DNA from 3 places in the Paenibacillus sp. FSL M7-0134 genome. Region 1 is predicted to be linked to each of the others. Evidence: riboswitches for the same ligand, from Rfam matches in the RefSeq annotation. Region 1 holds a riboswitch; each other region holds the start of a gene.
The links. A riboswitch is a leader RNA that binds a small molecule or an ion and turns the genes downstream of it on or off. The one in region 1 is predicted to bind thiamine pyrophosphate.
Positions count from the first base shown of each region.

Region 1 (6,013 bases):
TCAATAGCCTTCCCATTGTATTGCAGATCCTTGATACGATGAGCTGAAGAATCAATAATCGTTCCCTTGGCATCATATCGTGCAGGCTGAGTTACATCAATCTGGTAATTCACACCGTCAATGACATCAAAATTGTAGGTTGGGAAATCTTTGTTGATCAGCGATTGCTCCTCAGTTTGCTTTGGATCAATGCGGTTGAACTGACCTGCAGACCACTCCAGCCATTCCTGAATTTCAGCACCGGTCACTTCTACAGCATGAACCGTGTTCGGATACACATACAGGTCGGACACGTTTTTAATCGCTATCGTACCTTCAGGAATGTTGGTGTAATACTCGGCTCCGTTTCGACCACCGGCCTTGAATGGAGCGCCTGCCGACAATACGGGAAGATTTTCGTATTCGGTCCCTTTAAGATGGTTTTGAACATACCATTTCTGTGCATTCGTCACAATTTGAATGGAAGGGTCATCCTGCACTAATGCAAAATAACTGTTAATCGGTGCAGTCGTTGTTCCAACAGGTTGGCGAACATAATCCAGCGTTCCTTGATGCTCTTCCTTGATCGAATCTGTCAGTTTGTAGTCAGGAGTAAACTGCACAGCCTGGTTAGTGGTACTCACAACCGGACGTACTTCAGACTGAGAGTTAGTTACGTTCCACTCGCGATTTCTCTTTTCCAGGCTCAGGTCAATAATACCCAGCTCCTTGCCCCATGAGGAAGCTTCCACAGCCGGTACGCCGTTAATGGTTCCTTTATCTAGATCTACACCCTTCATTTCTTTAAAATCAGGGCCGGGGAAAGATTTATGAGCATGCCCAAACAGAATAGCGTTAATTCCGTCCACCTGGCTTAAATATTTAACGGCATTCTCCATCATTGGCGTTTGCGGCACATCCTCATAACCTGTGTGCGCAAGCACGACAATAATGTCAGCACCTTCCGTCTTCATTTGAGGAATAAACTTTTTCGCCGTTTCCACAATATCCTTCGTAACGACTTTATCCTTCAAATTGGCTTCATCCCACTGCATAATTTGTGGTGTGACCAAACCGATGACGCCCACTCTAAGGATGTGCTCTTGGCCCTTCTCGTCCGTTACCGTTTTATCAAGAATTCGATAAGGGGTAAAATAATTTTTAGTAGCTTGCCCCCCCTTGTCAACATAAACATTCGCATTTACGTAAGGAAAATCGGCTCCCTTGAGCGATTTCTCCAGAAAATCGAGACCGTAGTTGAATTCGTGGTTACCCACTGTCGCCGCATCATAGCCCATCAAGTTCATCATCTTGTAGACTGGATGGACACCGCCTTCTTTTTCATAGGTTTTGTTTCTGGCCATATAATCGCCTAATGGATTGCCCTGTAACAAATCACCGTTATCGAACAGCATGCTGTTTCTTGTTTCACTACGCGCCTGTTGGATCAAACCAGCTGTGCTAATCAAGCCATATTCGTTGGTTTCTTTGTCTGAATAGTAATCATAGTTCATCAGCGACGCATGAATATCCGTTGTTTCCATGATCCGCAAATTCACCGTAGCGCTATCGCGAGAATCGCTAGCTGCCCAGGATGGAGCGGCCGAAAACACCAGCATGCTACAAGCCACAACTGCTGCTGTAAACCCTTTAAACCAATTTTTACGAAATAACAAAATATACCCCTCCTCATTAAGGTGTATGCCTCATATACATACTTTTGCACATATATGTAAGCCTTGAACCCACCATTTCTATTTTAATCCAACGCCAGATAAAAGAGTAGTCATTTACTTAAATTATTTATGAAAAAATAATTAATTTTCTCAAAAAATAAAAAGCCAGCAAACCTCCTAAAAAACTCGGAGATTCACCGGCTTATCCATTTATATTCGTATTACTTCTTCCAAACCTGGCGCTCAGATTGCTGACCCACATACTCAATGCGTGTCGGATTCACGTCCAGAATGACATAATCGGGATCATCCGGTCCGGAAAACCATTCCTTCAAGGAATCGTTCCACACTTGTTTGCGCAGCCCCTCATCAGTTGTGATCTGGACGGTAGCCTCCACTTCTACGACTTCCTTCGTACCGCCAACTTCATAACCCAGCAGCAGATAAGCATTCGGATTGTCCTTTAGCTCCTCTACTTTATGCGTTTTGCGATCTGTCGCCAGATGAATGTTCATTCCATCGTTAAAAAGGGCCATATAGCGTACTTTCGGTTTGCCACCCTCTACCGTACCTAACGAGCAAAATTTGTTGTTATCCAAAGCCTTCACAATGGCTTGTTCCAGTTGGTTGCGATCCAATGTTTCCGTTTTACCCACAGTACAACAACTCCTTTTCACGAATTAGAATTCTCTACGGCCACGCCATTGGGCACCAGCCCATCTGAACCTACTTGCGTAGCTGTTCTGAAAATAACATGACCGGATCGAATCGAATTGATTCATGCTCATTTTCAGATCAAAGCTCACAGTAAAAGTGTACCCTGTCGTTCGGCAAATGAACCGTCACCTCTCCCTTCATGCTGGACAGACCCGCATTCAAGGCATATAATCGTCGTAGTAAACCCGAATAAATGAACCCATTAAACCATACAATGCCAGGGGTGCTGGAATCGGCCGGCTGAGAGTGTGTCCCAAGACACTGACCCTTACAACCTGATCTGGGTAATGCCAGCGTAGGAATGCTTAAGCAAGATGTGCCTTTTTTACATAGGACCATCCCTTACTTTGGTATATACAAGCGCAAGCGTCCCGGAAACTCGGGGCGCTTTTTTTGTTGAAGATTATGTTGTTGGAAAGATCGCATCCGGCAGATGTTATTTTTAGAAAATGGGTAACTTAAGCTGTCTGATTGGACGGATAACGGGTAATTAAAGGAGAGAACACAACGATGAAGCGCATGAAAATGTTAAGCCTGGGACTGATCAGTCTGTGGCTCATGGCCCTGACCCTGACCGCTTGCGGTGGAAGTCCCCCCACATCCCAAGAAGCGGCTCCCGCTACCGACACTCAAACGTCTACTCCGGCAAAGGGGCTCAAAGATGTTAAAGTCGTGCTCGACTGGACACCCAATACGAATCATACGGGACTCTATGTCGCTAAGGACAAAGGATTTTACGAAAAAGCGGGTTTGAATGTCCAAATTGTTCAACCTGGCTCAGGCGGAGCTGATCAAATGGTTGCTTCTAATGCTGCACCTTTTGGTATCAGCTACCAAGAAGGCGTCACACAGGCTCGTACGCAAGGCGTGCCGCTTGTATCCATCGCTGCGGTGATTCAGCATAATACCTCAGGCTTCGCAGCCCCGGTAGATCGTGGAATTAAGAGCCCGAAAGATTTTGAAGGTAAAAAATACGGCGGTTGGGGCTCTCCCGTAGAAGAAGCGGTCATGAAATCCATCATGGATTCAGACAAAGGCGATGTGAGCAAAGTGAAGATCATCAACATGGGCAATGCAGACTATTTTACAGCCGTGAAGCGGGATATCGACTTTGCCTGGATTTTCTACGCATGGACCGGAATCGAGGCCCAGCTTCGAGGTGAGCCATTGGATATGCTGTATGTAAAAGATTATTCCAAAAGCCTCGATTACTATACACCTGTAATTGTGAGCAACGAACAGACAATAAAAAATGATCCCGAGCTGGTCAAAGCGTTCATGGACGCTACCGCACAAGGCTATGAATACACTATCGCTCATCCGGAAGAAGCCGCAGACATCTTAAGCAAAGCTGTACCGGAGCTGGATAAAAAACTGGTACTTGCCAGCCAAAAATGGCTAAGCCCGCGTTATCAGGACGATGCCGCGCAATGGGGTGTGCAAAAACCGGAGGTATGGCAAAACTATTCGGACTGGATGTACGAACGCAAGCTGCTCAGCAAGCCTTTGGAAGTCGATAAAGCCTTCACAAACGGTTTCCTGCCCAAGCGTTGATCATTTGTTAAAACGCTAAATAAGACTGAACTAGAGAAGTGAACGAAGCGCCACTACGCAGTCGGATGGTGCTTCCCATCGCTGCTGTACCCAGATTTCTTTTATGAATATCCAGAGGTTGAAATCTGGGTACAAAGGCGAACGCTAACGCTTGTACAGCACCATTCCGCCCACTTCGTTCTCGTTCCACTTGGTTTATTCTTTAGTTTCTCATATTATCTAAGCGCTAAGTAGGTGCGCTTGTGTGTTAAAAATGCCACACAAACCAGCTTTAAAAATAGGGTGTTTTTAAGGCGGTTGGCAGCGTAGTGGTTCATTTGAATCTGGAGAAGCGCAGCGATCGTAAGATCAAATGAAACGCGAAGCGGTCTCCCCGCCTTAAACCACCATATTTTTTTAATAACACTCCAAATAAAGGACAGGTGAATTTGCATGGCTAACACACTGCTCAGTATTCAAGTAATCCCTAAAACTCCTAATAACGAGGACTCTTACACGTATGTAGATAAGGCGATCGAGGTCATTCAGCGCTCCGGTGTCAAACATCAGGTGAATCCATTGGATACGACCATGGAGGGCGAGCTCGACGAGTTGCTGAAAGTGGTTAAAGAAATGCACGAGGCTTTGACGGAAGCGGGCAGTCCCAGCGTCATTTCACAGATCAAAATCGCACATAACCCACAAGGCATCAGCATGAACAAGCTGACCGAGAAATATCGCCCATGAATCCGAAAGGCAAGAACGCATCCTGGTGGAAAAGCGTATGGCCGCCCTTTGTGGCGGTCCTCTTCTTTTTAGCGGCCTGGCAGGGGGCGGTTTCCTATTTGCATGTTGAATCCTGGCTGCTGCCTGCTCCATCCCTCATCGTACAAGAGGGCATAGCCCAGACGGCGCTGCTTGGTGCCCATACATGGGCTACGATTCGTCTGACACTTGCGGGATTCGCGATAGGGACAGCAACGGGACTGTTGATCGCCATCGTTCTTCATACGATTCCTTTTCTCAAATCCGCCCTGTATCCGCTGCTTATCCTGAGCCAAAACATTCCAATCATCGCCCTGGGACCGCTGCTCATGGTGTGGTTTGGTTTTGGGGTGCTGCCCAAGCTGATGGTCATTACCCTAGTATGCTTTTTTCCTGTGGCTGTAGCGGCCATGGACGGGCTGACTCGAACAGACCGTACGATGATGAACTATATGCGGATGTCGGGTGCAAGCCGCATGGCTATTTTTATGAAGCTGGAGCTGCCACATTCCCTGCCGCAAGTCTTTTCTGGCGTTAAAATTGCTGCTACCTATAGTGTGATGGGTGCGATCATTGCGGAATGGATCGGAGCTAGTGAAGGAATTGGATATTATATGCTGCTGCAAAAATCGGCCTATCGCACGGACCTCATTTTTGCCGCCATCGGCATTATTGTTGCACTCAGCTTACTCATGTTTGTGGTTATTTTACTACTGGAGAAATGGCTGGTTCGCTGGAAACCCGATCGAGAGTAGCTTCCTCCTTGAATTACATACAGCAAAGAAAGGACGTGGCGCGTATGAGTCTGCATCCGACTGACTTATCATCATACAACGTGGCTAATGAACAACGAACCGGGGAACAGCAGAGTCCTTCAACCGCTCCTCCTGCTTTGGAATTGGACGGGATCAGCCTCGCCTTCCGCGAAAAGCGAAGCCTACTGCCCGTACTGCAGGATGTATCCCTCACAGTCAAGCCAGGAGAATTCGTTTCCCTCATTGGTCCGTCAGGCAGCGGCAAAAGCACGCTGTTTCACATCATCGGCGGGCTACTCAAACCACAGCAGGGACGTATCCGTATGCACGGACGGGACATGACTGGTGAACGTGGGCATATCAGCTATATGCCGCAGCAGCCCGCCCTTTTCCCGTGGCGTACCACGCTGGACAACGTACTGCTTGGGCAGGAAAATGCTCCACGTAAAAATACAGCAGTACCCCCTCAGTACGCCAGTGAACGCGAGCGTCGCAAAGAAGCCTTGCAATGGCTCGAACAGGTTGGACTTGGTAAATTCGCCAAGGCGTATCCACATACGCTGTCTGGTGGAATGCAACAGCGCGCAG
Region 1 covers NZ_JBBOXV010000002.1:52,896-58,908, reverse strand. The annotation lists gene NSQ58_RS16020 (bifunctional 2',3'-cyclic-nucleotide 2'-phosphodiesterase/3'-nucleotidase) at 1-1,655, opposite strand, end outside; gene NSQ58_RS16015 (pyridoxamine 5'-phosphate oxidase family protein) at 1,877-2,311, opposite strand; TPP riboswitch at 2,582-2,691, shown strand; gene NSQ58_RS16010 (ABC transporter substrate-binding protein) at 2,883-3,926, shown strand; gene NSQ58_RS16005 (hypothetical protein) at 3,934-4,116, opposite strand; gene NSQ58_RS16000 (MTH1187 family thiamine-binding protein) at 4,359-4,652, shown strand; gene NSQ58_RS15995 (ABC transporter permease) at 4,649-5,425, shown strand; gene NSQ58_RS15990 (ABC transporter ATP-binding protein) at 5,470-6,013, shown strand, end outside.

Region 2 (6,013 bases), 350 kb from region 1:
GGACAAGGCCCGCTCGGGATCAAGCGACAGATTGAACTGGTCCCGCCACCGGAACTCAAAGCGTGCCTTGGACAAAGCATCATCCCGCTGCTGTGCCCGTGGATGACCCTTCGCCAGATCGGCAGCATGTGCCGCAATTTTGTAGGTAATGACACCCTCACGGACATCATCCTTATTGGGCAGACCCAAATGCTCCTTAGGCGTAACATAACACAGCATGGACGTCCCGAACCAACCGATCATCGCCGCCCCGATGGCTGAGGTAATATGATCATATCCGGGGGCAATATCCGTCGTGAGCGGTCCCAAGGTATAGAAAGGAGCTTCCTTACAAATCTCCATTTGTAAATCCACATTCTCTTTGATTTTATGCATAGGGACATGTCCTGGCCCTTCAATCATGACCTGAACATCATGCTTCCAGGCGATTTGCGTTAGCTCGCCCAACGTTTCCAGCTCTGCAAACTGTGCTTCATCATTCGCATCATAGATGCTACCCGGACGTAGACCATCCCCGAGAGAAAAGGCCACATCATAGGCTTTCATAATTTCGCAGATTTCTTCAAAATGCGTATACAAAAAATTCTCCTGATGGTGCGCAAGGCACCAGGCTGCCATGATCGACCCACCACGGGATACAATTCCCGTCATTCTATTCGCCGTCATCGGTATATACCTCAGCAATACACCCGCATGAATTGTAAAATAGTCCACTCCCTGCTCCGCCTGCTCAATCAGCGTATCGCGATACAGCTCCCACGTCAGCGCTTCTGCTTCGCCGTTCACCTTTTCAAGTGCCTGATACAGCGGTACAGTCCCAATCGGTACAGGAGAATTCCGAATGATCCATTCACGTGTTGTATGGATATTACGGCCTGTGGACAGGTCCATAACTGTATCCGAGCCCCAACGCACAGCCCAGGTCATTTTCTCCACTTCCTCCTCGATGGAGGAGGTAACCGCAGAATTACCAATGTTCGCATTGATCTTCACGTGAAAATGACGCCCAATGACCATTGGCTCACTTTCCGAGTGATTGATATTCGAAGGCAAAATGGCTCGTCCAGCCGCCAACTCCTGCCGTACAAACTCAGGCTCCACCCCTTCGCGGATCGCCGCAAATTCCATTTCAGGCGTAATGATCCCTTGCCGCGCATAATGCATTTGCGTCACTGTACGACCTTGCGAAGCACGAAGCGGACGGTTGGTCACGCCGGGAAATTCAACTGTCTCCCGTTTGGAGCCAGGTTTCAGTCCATTATCCTCCGGTTTGACGGCGCGTCCCTCGTAAGCCTCCACATCGCCCCGTTCCAGGGCCCAAGCTCGCCGTAATGGAGGCAGGCCCTGACGGATATCGACCTGATAGGCTTCGTCGGTCATGGGACCGCTCGTATCGTACACACGCAATGGCTCATGATGCTCCGTGCCCTGCGGCGTATGTGTAGGATGAAGAGCAATTTCCCGCTCTGGCACGGCAATGTCCGGCCGTGAGCCTTGAATATATACCTTACGGCTCCCTGGAAAGGGCGTTACCCCTCTGGCTTGCTCCCCGTTTGTCTTCTCTACCTCAACTTCTTTTGTTCCTACCAATCTTACTTCTGTTGATTTCAATTCTGTTCCTTTTGTTCCTTCTACTTCTGTCGGCTTCATTGTCCATTCCTCCCGTTTCGATGAAATGACACACCGATCCGGAACCATTCCCAGGGTGGCGCTGATCTATGCAAAAAAGCCGGTTCCCTAGGGAACCGGCTAATCTAACGAGGCAGCTATCCAGACAGTACGCATGTGGAATAATCCTATTCCAATGCGCCACTGTAGACAGCAGCCGCGTATACATTTCAATGGCCGATTACTTCCCTACGCTGGTATGATCCAGATCAGGTGCAAAGGGTCCGGAATCTTGCACGATTCCATCTCAGCCCGGCATTACAGGCTCCCCCAGTAACTGTGATACTTCTATTCACATGAGGCGGCTATAACAGATATCCCGCCATCCTTACCAGACTACTTTAAATTTATGGCTTTGGCAACCCTTCTAGGTTCCCTTTACCAAGGAGACGCTCCCCATCAAATCACTTTGCTTGCTTCAACTGTGCTCATTCTTGTTACGGAAGCATAAGTCCCATTTCCTTCGCCGCTTCAATCAAAATCGGAGCAAAGTCATGTAGCGTCTCGGGTGCAAGCCGACTGACCGGACCGGATACAGATAAAGCCGCAGTGACCTGTCCCTTCCGGTTTACAATTGGGGCAGCCACAGCAGCAGCCCCTGGCTCCCGTTCTTCATAGCTGGTCGCATAGCCCTTCTCGCGAATGTCCTGCAGCTGGGCTTTATAGACCTCCGGGTCTACTGAGGACGGCCATTCATCCCCGCTTAGCAGGGCTTCCAGCTCCTGCGGCGGCATAAAGGCTGCCAGCACTTTGCTGGAGGCCCCTACAGCCAGCGGCATACGCGCACCTACAGGCGCAACCCTGCGGATCGCCTGATTGCTCTGCACGGCTTGTATGCGAATACGCATGCTGCCGTCCCGTAAGTACAAGCTGACCGTCTCGCCCAGACGATCACGTAGTCCTTCCATTGCAGGCTGTAACAACACCGCCGGCTCGTCGCTTTGGGACAAGTGCGTGGATAGCTCCCAAATGCGGAAGCCAAGTCGATATTTTTCCGTTTCGGCATTCCGAACGACAAAGCCCCGATCCTCCAACGTAGTCAGCAGCCGATGAACCGTGCTTTTATGTAGACCAATTTTGGAGGCAATCTCCGTCAGGCCAAGATCCGAATCTGCGGTAAAACACAGCAGTATATCAAGTGCACGCTCTACAGCGCGAACGGTTAATTTACGGTCTTCCATCGTGAACCGCTCCTCTTGTATCCATATTCGTTTCACACTATGAAACATGGTTACATAAATTATATAGAATAGTCGCGGCTACTGTAAACCGATGTTTTTGTGACAACCATATTACAGAACGAGAACAAACATCGACAATTCTTTGCATCATTTTTACTTTTCCGGTTCAGGCGTTGACTTTGGATAATCCCCATCATACGATAATAGGTATCTATACGGATCTACACTACTATTTTCAAGTGGAATTATACCTAAATTCTATGAAACGAAGATCAATTTTATATAAGGAGGCTCTTACATGATTTCGACATCCCAGCGCAACGCTCAGCTACAGACCGCTGTTCAGGAGCCGTCCACCCCACTCTTTAATCCCCGTCTGCTGCGGTTCAAGCACGTTGTGATTGCTCTGCTGCTGTCGGTCGTCTTTTTTCTGTTGTTTTGTTTTATTGCCTTGCATGCTTACATCGCATGGGTACTTACGAATCCCACCGTTGCACCACTGTACTCTAATCCGATGCAGGCCAAAAGCATGCCTTATGAGGAAGTCAGCTTCCCTGCCAAGGATGGTAGCCGCATGGTACAAGGCTGGTATATCCCGGCGGATCAATCGCGGAAAACGATTATTTTCAGTCATGGCTATGGGGCTAACCGCGAAGAAAGCTGGATTCCCATGTATGATCTGGCGCATTATGCCCACAGTTTGAACTTTAATGTGGTCATGTTCGATTATGGATTCGCGTCACAAAACAGCAAAGCAGTCGCAACCGGAGGCAAAGCAGAATCCCAACAGCTCCTCGGAGCAATTCAGCTTGCGAAGCAACGCGGCTCGTCGGAGATTATCGTATGGGGCTTCTCCATGGGGGCAGGAACCGCTCTTCAGGCGGGCTTGCAAACCAAGGATGTGGACGCAATGATTTTGGACAGCACCTTCCTGCTGGAGCCAGATACGCTGTACCATAACATTCACAATCAAATTAATCTGCCAAGACATCCGTCTTTGGAAATTCTGGAGTTGCTGTTTCCAGTCTTGAACGGAACCAGCTTGCATCAAATTCCATATCAGGAAGTTAAAAAGGAAAACTATCCGTTCCCGATCATGTTTGTGCATGGTACACAGGATGAAAAAGCTCCTTATCCTATTGCGGAAAAGCTCGCTGCCAATCAAACCAACCCGCTTTCCAGTGTATGGATTGTTAAAAACGGGATACATGAGCTTATTTTCAGAGAGCACCCTCGTGAATATTTGCGACGGGTATCGACGTTTCTAAGCAGTGTACAGGAGCTGGAGGACAAGAAAACCATCGCTGATGCCCACAAACAAACGACTACGAAGTAAATTTTTCGAAGAACTGTATTCTATTCTTCGCCTGGAAGAAGCCTGCCTATGGACACTTAACCCGTGCCGTAGCTGGGCTTCTTTTTCGTTTTCCATGGGTATTCATTGTTTTACGTAACAGATGTGACCGGATTAAGGGAGTTCATAGACATATTCCTGATGAGACAGCGAATATACTGGGTACGTATGCATCCAGGGCAGATCTGCCAGATCCGCCGGATAGCCATAGTAGGATACGGGAGGTAAAAAAACGATGCTGAGTACTTATGGGTCTTTCCTGCCCTTACGTGTGCTGGAGGAAATTCGGCATTGGAAGCAGCAGGAAAGTTGGCATGTGGAAGTGATTAAATCCGCTACCGAGGGATTGGAGCCAACTTATGTACGGTTGCTGGATGATTGGCGGACTGTATTCGAACAGACGGAACGCACCGCCATAGAGTTGCTGGAAGAGCAACGGAGCGCACTCGATCCGGCAGATCAGGCGTGGCATCAGGAATGGAAACAGATGTCGGCTGCTCCACAAGCACATACACACGAATTCACTGAACATTCAAAACAGTCAAGGGGATTAGACGCATCATCATCTGTAAAGATGCCATTGTCAGAGTCAGCCTTAAACTCTCAGCCTGACTCACAAGAATTAAATCGTCGACTGGACGATTTGCTGCAAACCGCAAACCGTCAGTCACAGGAGTATGTACGACAGCTCGGTCTGCTGAGCGAGCACAGTCATGCATTGCGTCAGCAGCCAAAATCCGCCGGAGTTGTATTACACGCGGCACATGAAAGCCAATATTTCCTAATCTCGACAACCGCCTTTCAAGAACCTGGCTCCATCGCAAGGGCTGCTAGGTTGTATCATGTAGCGGCAGAGGGTGAGAATTACCCAGAGGAAGCGTTTCGAGAACGGCAGGCAGGCATAAGGGGAGAAGGCGCATGGACGACTAAAAGCGTCAAGTCCAGCCAGGCACAACCTTCGGCAACGGAAAAAACCTCAATCGGCCGCTCGGTTCCTATTGGGGGACATCGGCTACCGCCGCTCCCTTACCCCTATAATGCGCTTGAACCGTATATTGATGAGAAAACGATGCGTATTCACCATGATAAGCATCATTTGAGCTATGTGAATGACCTGAATAAAGCGGAAAAGAAGCTGGAAGAAGCCCGAAAAACAGGTGATTTTGACCTCGTAAAACATTGGGAACGAGAACTGGCATTCAACGGCGCAGGCCATTATCTGCATACTCTTTTTTGGACGATCATGAGTCCTAAAGGTGGTGGAAACCCAAGCGGACCGCTGGCTGAACAGATTAAAAAGGATTTTGGCAGCTACGATGCGTTCAAAAAGCAATTCAGCTCGGCAGCCGAAAAGGTCGAGGGTGGCGGCTGGGCTATCCTGGTATGGAGTCCACGCGCGGGCCGGCTTGAAATTTTGCAGGCCGAAAAGCACCAGAATCTGACTCAATGGGAGTCCATTCCGCTGCTGGCGATAGATGTATGGGAACATGCATATTACTTAAAGCATCAAAATGAGCGTAACAAATACATTGAGGATTGGTGGCATGTCGTTAACTGGCCTGAAGTGGAAGCGCGCTACGATCAAGCCTCCAAACTGAGATGGCAACCCTTCTAAGCTTCTAAGCTAAAGAAAAACTACACCTGCAAATCGTATCGCTCTCTGAGCGCTGCCATTTGTTCGGTCAATCCTTCCAGTTGTACCAACCAGCCATCGGCAGGTAAAATGGCTGTCCGGCTCTCAACGACACGGCGCAGAGATGCCGTGTACGCCTCAACAGACGGCACTCCAGCCAGCTCTGCCAGGCTACCC
Region 2 covers NZ_JBBOXV010000002.1:402,335-408,347, reverse strand. The annotation lists gene thiC (phosphomethylpyrimidine synthase ThiC) at 1-1,650, opposite strand, end outside; TPP riboswitch at 1,838-1,950, opposite strand; gene NSQ58_RS17550 (IclR family transcriptional regulator) at 2,106-2,849, opposite strand; gene NSQ58_RS17545 (alpha/beta hydrolase) at 3,148-4,185, shown strand; gene NSQ58_RS17540 (Fe-Mn family superoxide dismutase) at 4,439-5,818, shown strand; gene NSQ58_RS17535 (lipoate--protein ligase family protein) at 5,839-6,013, opposite strand, start outside.
Region 2: another riboswitch for thiamine pyrophosphate. It lies ahead of thiC (phosphomethylpyrimidine synthase ThiC); the one in region 1 lies ahead of NSQ58_RS16010 (ABC transporter substrate-binding protein).

Region 3 (6,013 bases), 530 kb from region 1:
AAGGAATTTGTCAGCGTTCCGGCACATGAGAATTATGCGAATGATCCCGATAGCCCACTTGTCCGGTGGCAGAGAAAACGGTTTTCCCCGCCGAATTTACGCAAGCTAATCGCTGGTTACAGTGTGCTGACGGAATCGTATGGCGAAGTGCGCGTACAAGGAGAATGGATCAAATCCGCTATAGATACCGTGTCACATGTGACGGTACCCATGGAGGAGCTGGTGTATATTCCACCGACGATGAGCCCTGCTCCAGCGGTGTCTGCAGAGGAAGGATATCTGGAGCATCCACGTGAGGCGCTGGCTTATTATCGCGGGCAAGGAGTACAAACGATGGTGGCCGAGAAAAAACATATGGGTAGCCGGGCTATTTTGCTATTATTCAAAAACGAACAGGCCGCTGTTCAATATGTAGGCTACCCGACATTGGGCACGATCTATAGTCGGAGTGGGAGAGCTTTCTTTGAACAAAGCCTTGGGAAGCAAGTGATGGAGAAGCTTAATGTGGATCTACGGACTGCTGGATATTTTGAACGGAACCAGACGGATTTTGTATTGCTGGATGCGGAAATTGTACCGTGGAATCTCAAGGCTCGGGAACTGATTGCTGCACAGTATGCGCATGTGGGGGAGGCAGCTCTGTTGGATCGCAGTAAGCTGGTAGACAAGCTGAAGCAGGCGAAGGTTGCAGGTCGAGAGGTTGGAGACTGGTTGGAGGAAATGGAACAGAAGTACGCGAATGCCGTAACGTTTCAAGATGCTTTTCAAAAATATTGCTGGGATGTGGACGGTCTGGATGAAATTCGTATTGCACCGTTCCATACACTGGCACACAGCGGAAAGACTTTTTTCGACCATTCTCATATTTGGCATATGGAGCAAAACCGGGAGCTCGCTGGGCTGTCTTCCCTGTTTATGGAGACAGAGTACCGCGTTATCACGGACGAAGCAAGCGAGGAAGAGGTCATTCGCTGGTGGAACGAGATGACAGAGGATGGTCATGAAGGGATTGTGATCAAGCCGGAACGCTTTTTGATGAAAAATCGGGACAAGATGATTCAGCCTGCAATCAAGGTGAGAGGCCAGAAGTATTTGCACATCATTTACGGTATGGATTATCTTGCCCCTGAGAATTTAAAGCGTCTGAAGCAGCGTCGAACGAACAAAAAGGAGCGTCATGCCCTGATGGAAGGAGCGCTTGGTATGGAAGGCGTGGAACGTTTTGTCCGCAAGGATACGGTGGATCGTATTCATGAATGCGTCCTTGCCGCGCTATCTCTGGAATCGGAGCCGATTGATCCGAGATTGTAGTTTGCGAAGGAGGGATTGAGATGGAAAGGGGTACACCGTTAATTGATATTGGCGTGAACTTGATGCACCGTTCGTTTCATGCGGATCGGGAACAGGTGGTAGAGAGAGCAGCAGCTGTAGGGATTTCACCCCTGATTATTACCGGGACCAGTGTCCGCAGCAGTCGGGAGGCTTCTCAGTATGCAGCACGTTATCCGGGCAAGCTGTATGCGACAGCTGGCGTGCATCCCCATGATGCCAAAGACTGCAGCGCAGATACGATTCAGCAGCTCCGCCAGCTGGCGAGTCAGCCGCAGGTCGTATCCATAGGGGAATGCGGATTGGACTATAACCGTGATTTTTCGCCGCGCGATGTGCAGCGCCGATGGTTTGGGGAGCAAATCCAACTGGCGGGTGAGCTAAATATGCCGTTATTTCTGCATGAACGAGATGCACATGAGGATTTTGTTGCTATGCTGCGGGAATATCAAGGGCTTGTCGATAAAGCAGTGGTGCATTGTTTTACAGGCACGGAACAAGAATTGCATACGTATGTAGAGATGGGACTGTATATCGGGATCACCGGCTGGATTTGCGACGAACGGCGTGGCAAACATCTGCGTGAACTGGTCAGAGATATTCCCTTGGACCGTCTGATGATTGAAACGGATGCTCCATTTTTGACCCCGCGTAATTTGCCCGTGAAGCCCAAAGAAGGGCGTAATGAGTCGATGTATCTCGCTCACATTGCTGCTACGATAGCCGAATGTACAGGCCGAAGCATGATGGAGATCGAAATCGCCACGACGGAGACAGCCAAACGTTTCTTCGGATTATAGGATTGTCAAAGCCATAGATGTGGTATATATTATAGTGAATTAAAAAAGCATTGTCGGGAGCTTGAGAAAGTCAGGCTGAGAGGGTGGCCCTTGCCACTGACCGTGAAATCTGATCTGGGTAATGCCAGCGTAGAGAAACCAAGAACACTATACAGGAATGCCGCTTGTTTCGCGGTTGTCGATAGATACAATGTATGTCCTAGCATTTTACCTTGACCCTGACTTTGGCTTGGTATCAGTGTAGTAGCTTAGACTACTGGTTATATAAGGCATATCGACGAATGATGTTTTGTATGGTGCTTCACCTTTTACTGCGCATAAAGCTTGCCTGGAGATTCAGCTCCAGACAAGCTTTTTTTTATGGCCAAGAGGCCAATTATAAGGATAAGGGGAGCACGCAATAATGAATACTGCTGTAAGAGCGTCCAAAGGGTTGAAGCTGACTGATATTTTGGTCACGATTGTGATCGCTGTTGTGTTCGGGTTAGTCTACAAAATATGGGGACCTGCCTATGATTTGATGAAACCATTCGGTCTACACGCCGAGCAACTGATGTATGGCATGTGGTTTATGGCAGGCACGTTTGCTTATCTCATCATTCGCAAGCCGGGTGTTGCAATTTTGGCAGAGGTGGCAGCGGCAACGGTCAGTGCTTTTTTGGGAAGCGAATGGGGGATGTCCACTTTGTACTATGGCCTGCTGCAAGGCTTGGGAGCGGAGCTGTTTTTTGCAGCTTTTCTGTATCGGAACGCAAACTTGTGGGTTGCTTCGCTAGCTGCGGCCGGGGCGGCTGTCGCTTCTCTAATTTTAGACTTCAGCTACGGGTATATTGATCAGCTTTCGACCTGGAACTATGTTTTGTATATTGGTTTTCGCATGATTGGCAGCATTGTGATTGCCGGGGTATTCGCGTTCTATCTGGCTAGGGCATTGGAGGTAACCGGAGTCACGCGAAGTTTGAGACCCGCAACGGAACAAGATTATAAGGGGCTGGATTGATGAGCCAGGCAACCGAAGATGTGGTGGCTTCGATCACCCGTCTTCGGTTGAAATTCCCCGGTGAGCAGGAGCTGCTTTTTCACAATATGTCTTTGTCTGTCCGCAAGGGGGAAAAGCTGCTGTTGCTGGGACCGAGTGGATGCGGTAAATCAACGCTGCTCCAAGTGTTAAGCGGTCTGATTCCACGCACGATAGAAGTGCCTATGAAATGCGATGCTGCTGTAATCCCAAGTGTCTCAGGTATTGTATTTCAAGATCCTGATACGCAGTTTTGTATGTCATATGCAGACGAGGAACTGGCTTTTGTGTTGGAAAATAATCAGGTTCCTCGTGAGCAGATGCGATCCCGTATTCGCGAGCTGCTGATACAGGTTGGTCTATCAACGGATGATATACACATGCCCATTGGCAGCATGTCACAGGGAATGAAACAGCGGCTGGCGATTGCGTCTGTGCTGGCTATGGAGCCAGAAGTGCTTTTTCTGGATGAGCCCACGGCTTTGTTGGACGAGGAAGGCACTACACAGGTGTGGGATACCATTCGAAACATTTCGGTAGACCAGACACTGGTGATCGTGGAGCATAAAATTAATGAAATTGTCCATGATGTGGACCGGATTGTGGTGCTTTCTGCTCAAGGGGAGATCATTGCGGATGGAAGGGCGGAAGAAGTATTTCATGGGCAGCGGCAGGCATTGTCCGAGTATGGCGTGTGGTACCCGGGAGTATGGAGTGAATCGTCTTCGCCGCGTTGGAGTGAATCAGTGACACAGCAGAATGGTACGGGGAATGGTACAGGGATTGATTTGCTGGAGCTGGAACATTTTAGTGGCCTCCGCGGTTTAAGTTCAGTGATTTATGTGGAGCATGCGCAGGTGAAGCCTGGCGACTGGATTGGCGTGGTCGGTGAAAACGGGGCTGGCAAAAGCTCACTGCTGCTCTCCATGATGCGCTTACTTCGCACACAGGGACGTTATAGCGTGCGCGGAATTGAGGCAGGCAGTACGGAACAACTGGCAGAGCGTATCGGGTTCGCGTTTCAAAATCCCGAGCTGCAATTCGTAGCACACACCGTACGAAAGGAACTAGAGTATTCGTTACCCAAGAGCTTGTTCACCGTTGAACAGTGCCGGGAACGGGTCGATCGGATGCTCGTACAGTTCGGACTGGAGCGGCTGGACGAGCGTCATCCGTATCAGCTTTCATTGGGCCAAAAAAGGCGGTTGAGTATTGCTACGGCTATGATCCGTGAGCCGGAAGTGCTGCTGCTGGATGAACCGACTTTTGGGCAGGATGCGCGTAATACCTTTGTCATGCTGGATATGTTGGAGCAGCTGAGAGCGGCAGGCACGGCCATTGTGATGGTCACGCATGACCCAGAAATTGTCCATCGATATTGTACCGATATATGGCGGATTCAGAAAGGGGAACTACAGTATGAACCTGTCCTTTCCCCATCATAAAACATGGCTGCATCGTGTGAATCCGGGCCTAAAGCTCGTTATGTTTTCCATACTGTTTGTGGTCGTTATAGTCATTCATGATCCGAATGTCATGTTTAATGTTGCGTGTGCTATGTTGCTGCTGCTTGTCTGGTCAGGCCATCCATGGAAGCGGCTGCTGCTGTATGGATCTCCCTTTATATTGGTGTTTATTTCAACCTCAACGGGCATGATGATGTTCGGCAAAGGGGTGACGACCTGGTGGACATGGGGCCTGATCCATATTACGCAGGAAAGCTTTTATCGGGGTATACATCTGGGCTTTCGTGCGCTGAGTATGGCGGCGGTAGGGTTGCTGTTTGGTTTAACGACTCGTCCAGTGGACCTTTTTTATTCACTGATGCAGCAATGGAGGCTCTCTCCGAAGTATGCGTATAGCTTTTTGGCAGCCATGCGGTTGATGCCCATGATGGTGGAGGAATTCCAGGCATTGAGACAAGCCCATCGTATTCGAGGTTTACATCAGCATGTGTCCAAATGGAATATGTATGCCACGCTTCGCAGGTATGCAATTCCGCTGCTCGCTCAAAGTATCCGGCGTGCACAGCGAATTGCTATTGCCATGGAAGCCAAGGGTTTTACTAATGAAACCAAACGCACGTATTATTATGCGATTGGCTATTCGGCTGTAGATATTGTGTTCATATTCTATTTTGTCATAATGCTTACGCTGGCTTGGGGACTCGGTATCTGCTTTCCTTACGTGGGGGTGTGGGATGTACGTTAATTGTTGTCAAAAGGCTTTGCCCGTTTTCTGCTCTGTGGTATATTAATGCAATGGGAATTGACGGCTCGTACAGACCCGCCTGGGCTGGCGGGCTTATTACATTTTCCCTGAGAAATGGATCATCAGGAGGCCAGGTTTCATGATTACGCTGCATCAGGTAAGCAAGCATTATACCACCTCAAGCGGCCAATTTCATGCGGTTCAATCCGTGTCCCTTCAAGTGGAGGAGGGGGAAATTCACGGTATCATAGGTGCCAGCGGTGCCGGTAAGTCTACGTTGCTCCGGTTGATGAATGTATTGGAAAGGCCGGATGAGGGAAACGTGGTTGTAAACGGGGAAGATTTGACTCGCATGCCGGAAAAACGTCTCCGTGAAGCGCGGCGATCGATAGGGATGATTTTTCAGCATTATCATCTTGTTCACAATCGGACGGTCAGTGGAAATGTGGCAATGTCGTTGGAGCTGGCAGGTGTCGCGAAAAAAGAGAGAGTGGAACGTGTGCGCGAATGCCTGCAATTCGTCGGTTTAGCTGATAAAGCAGAACAGTATCCGGCACAACTGAGCGGAGGCCAAAAGCAACGTGTGGCGATAGCCAGAGCGCTGGCGAATCGACCTGCGGTGCTGCTGTGTGATGAGCCGACCTCGGCGCTTGAT
Region 3 covers NZ_JBBOXV010000002.1:585,155-591,167, forward strand. The annotation lists gene NSQ58_RS18405 (polynucleotide kinase-phosphatase) at 1-1,311, shown strand, start outside; gene NSQ58_RS18410 (TatD family hydrolase) at 1,332-2,129, shown strand; TPP riboswitch at 2,174-2,283, shown strand; gene NSQ58_RS18415 (ECF transporter S component) at 2,533-3,129, shown strand; gene NSQ58_RS18420 (ABC transporter ATP-binding protein) at 3,129-4,592, shown strand; gene NSQ58_RS18425 (energy-coupling factor transporter transmembrane component T family protein) at 4,567-5,358, shown strand; gene NSQ58_RS18430 (methionine ABC transporter ATP-binding protein) at 5,498-6,013, shown strand, end outside.
Region 3: another riboswitch for thiamine pyrophosphate. It lies ahead of NSQ58_RS18415 (ECF transporter S component); the one in region 1 lies ahead of NSQ58_RS16010 (ABC transporter substrate-binding protein).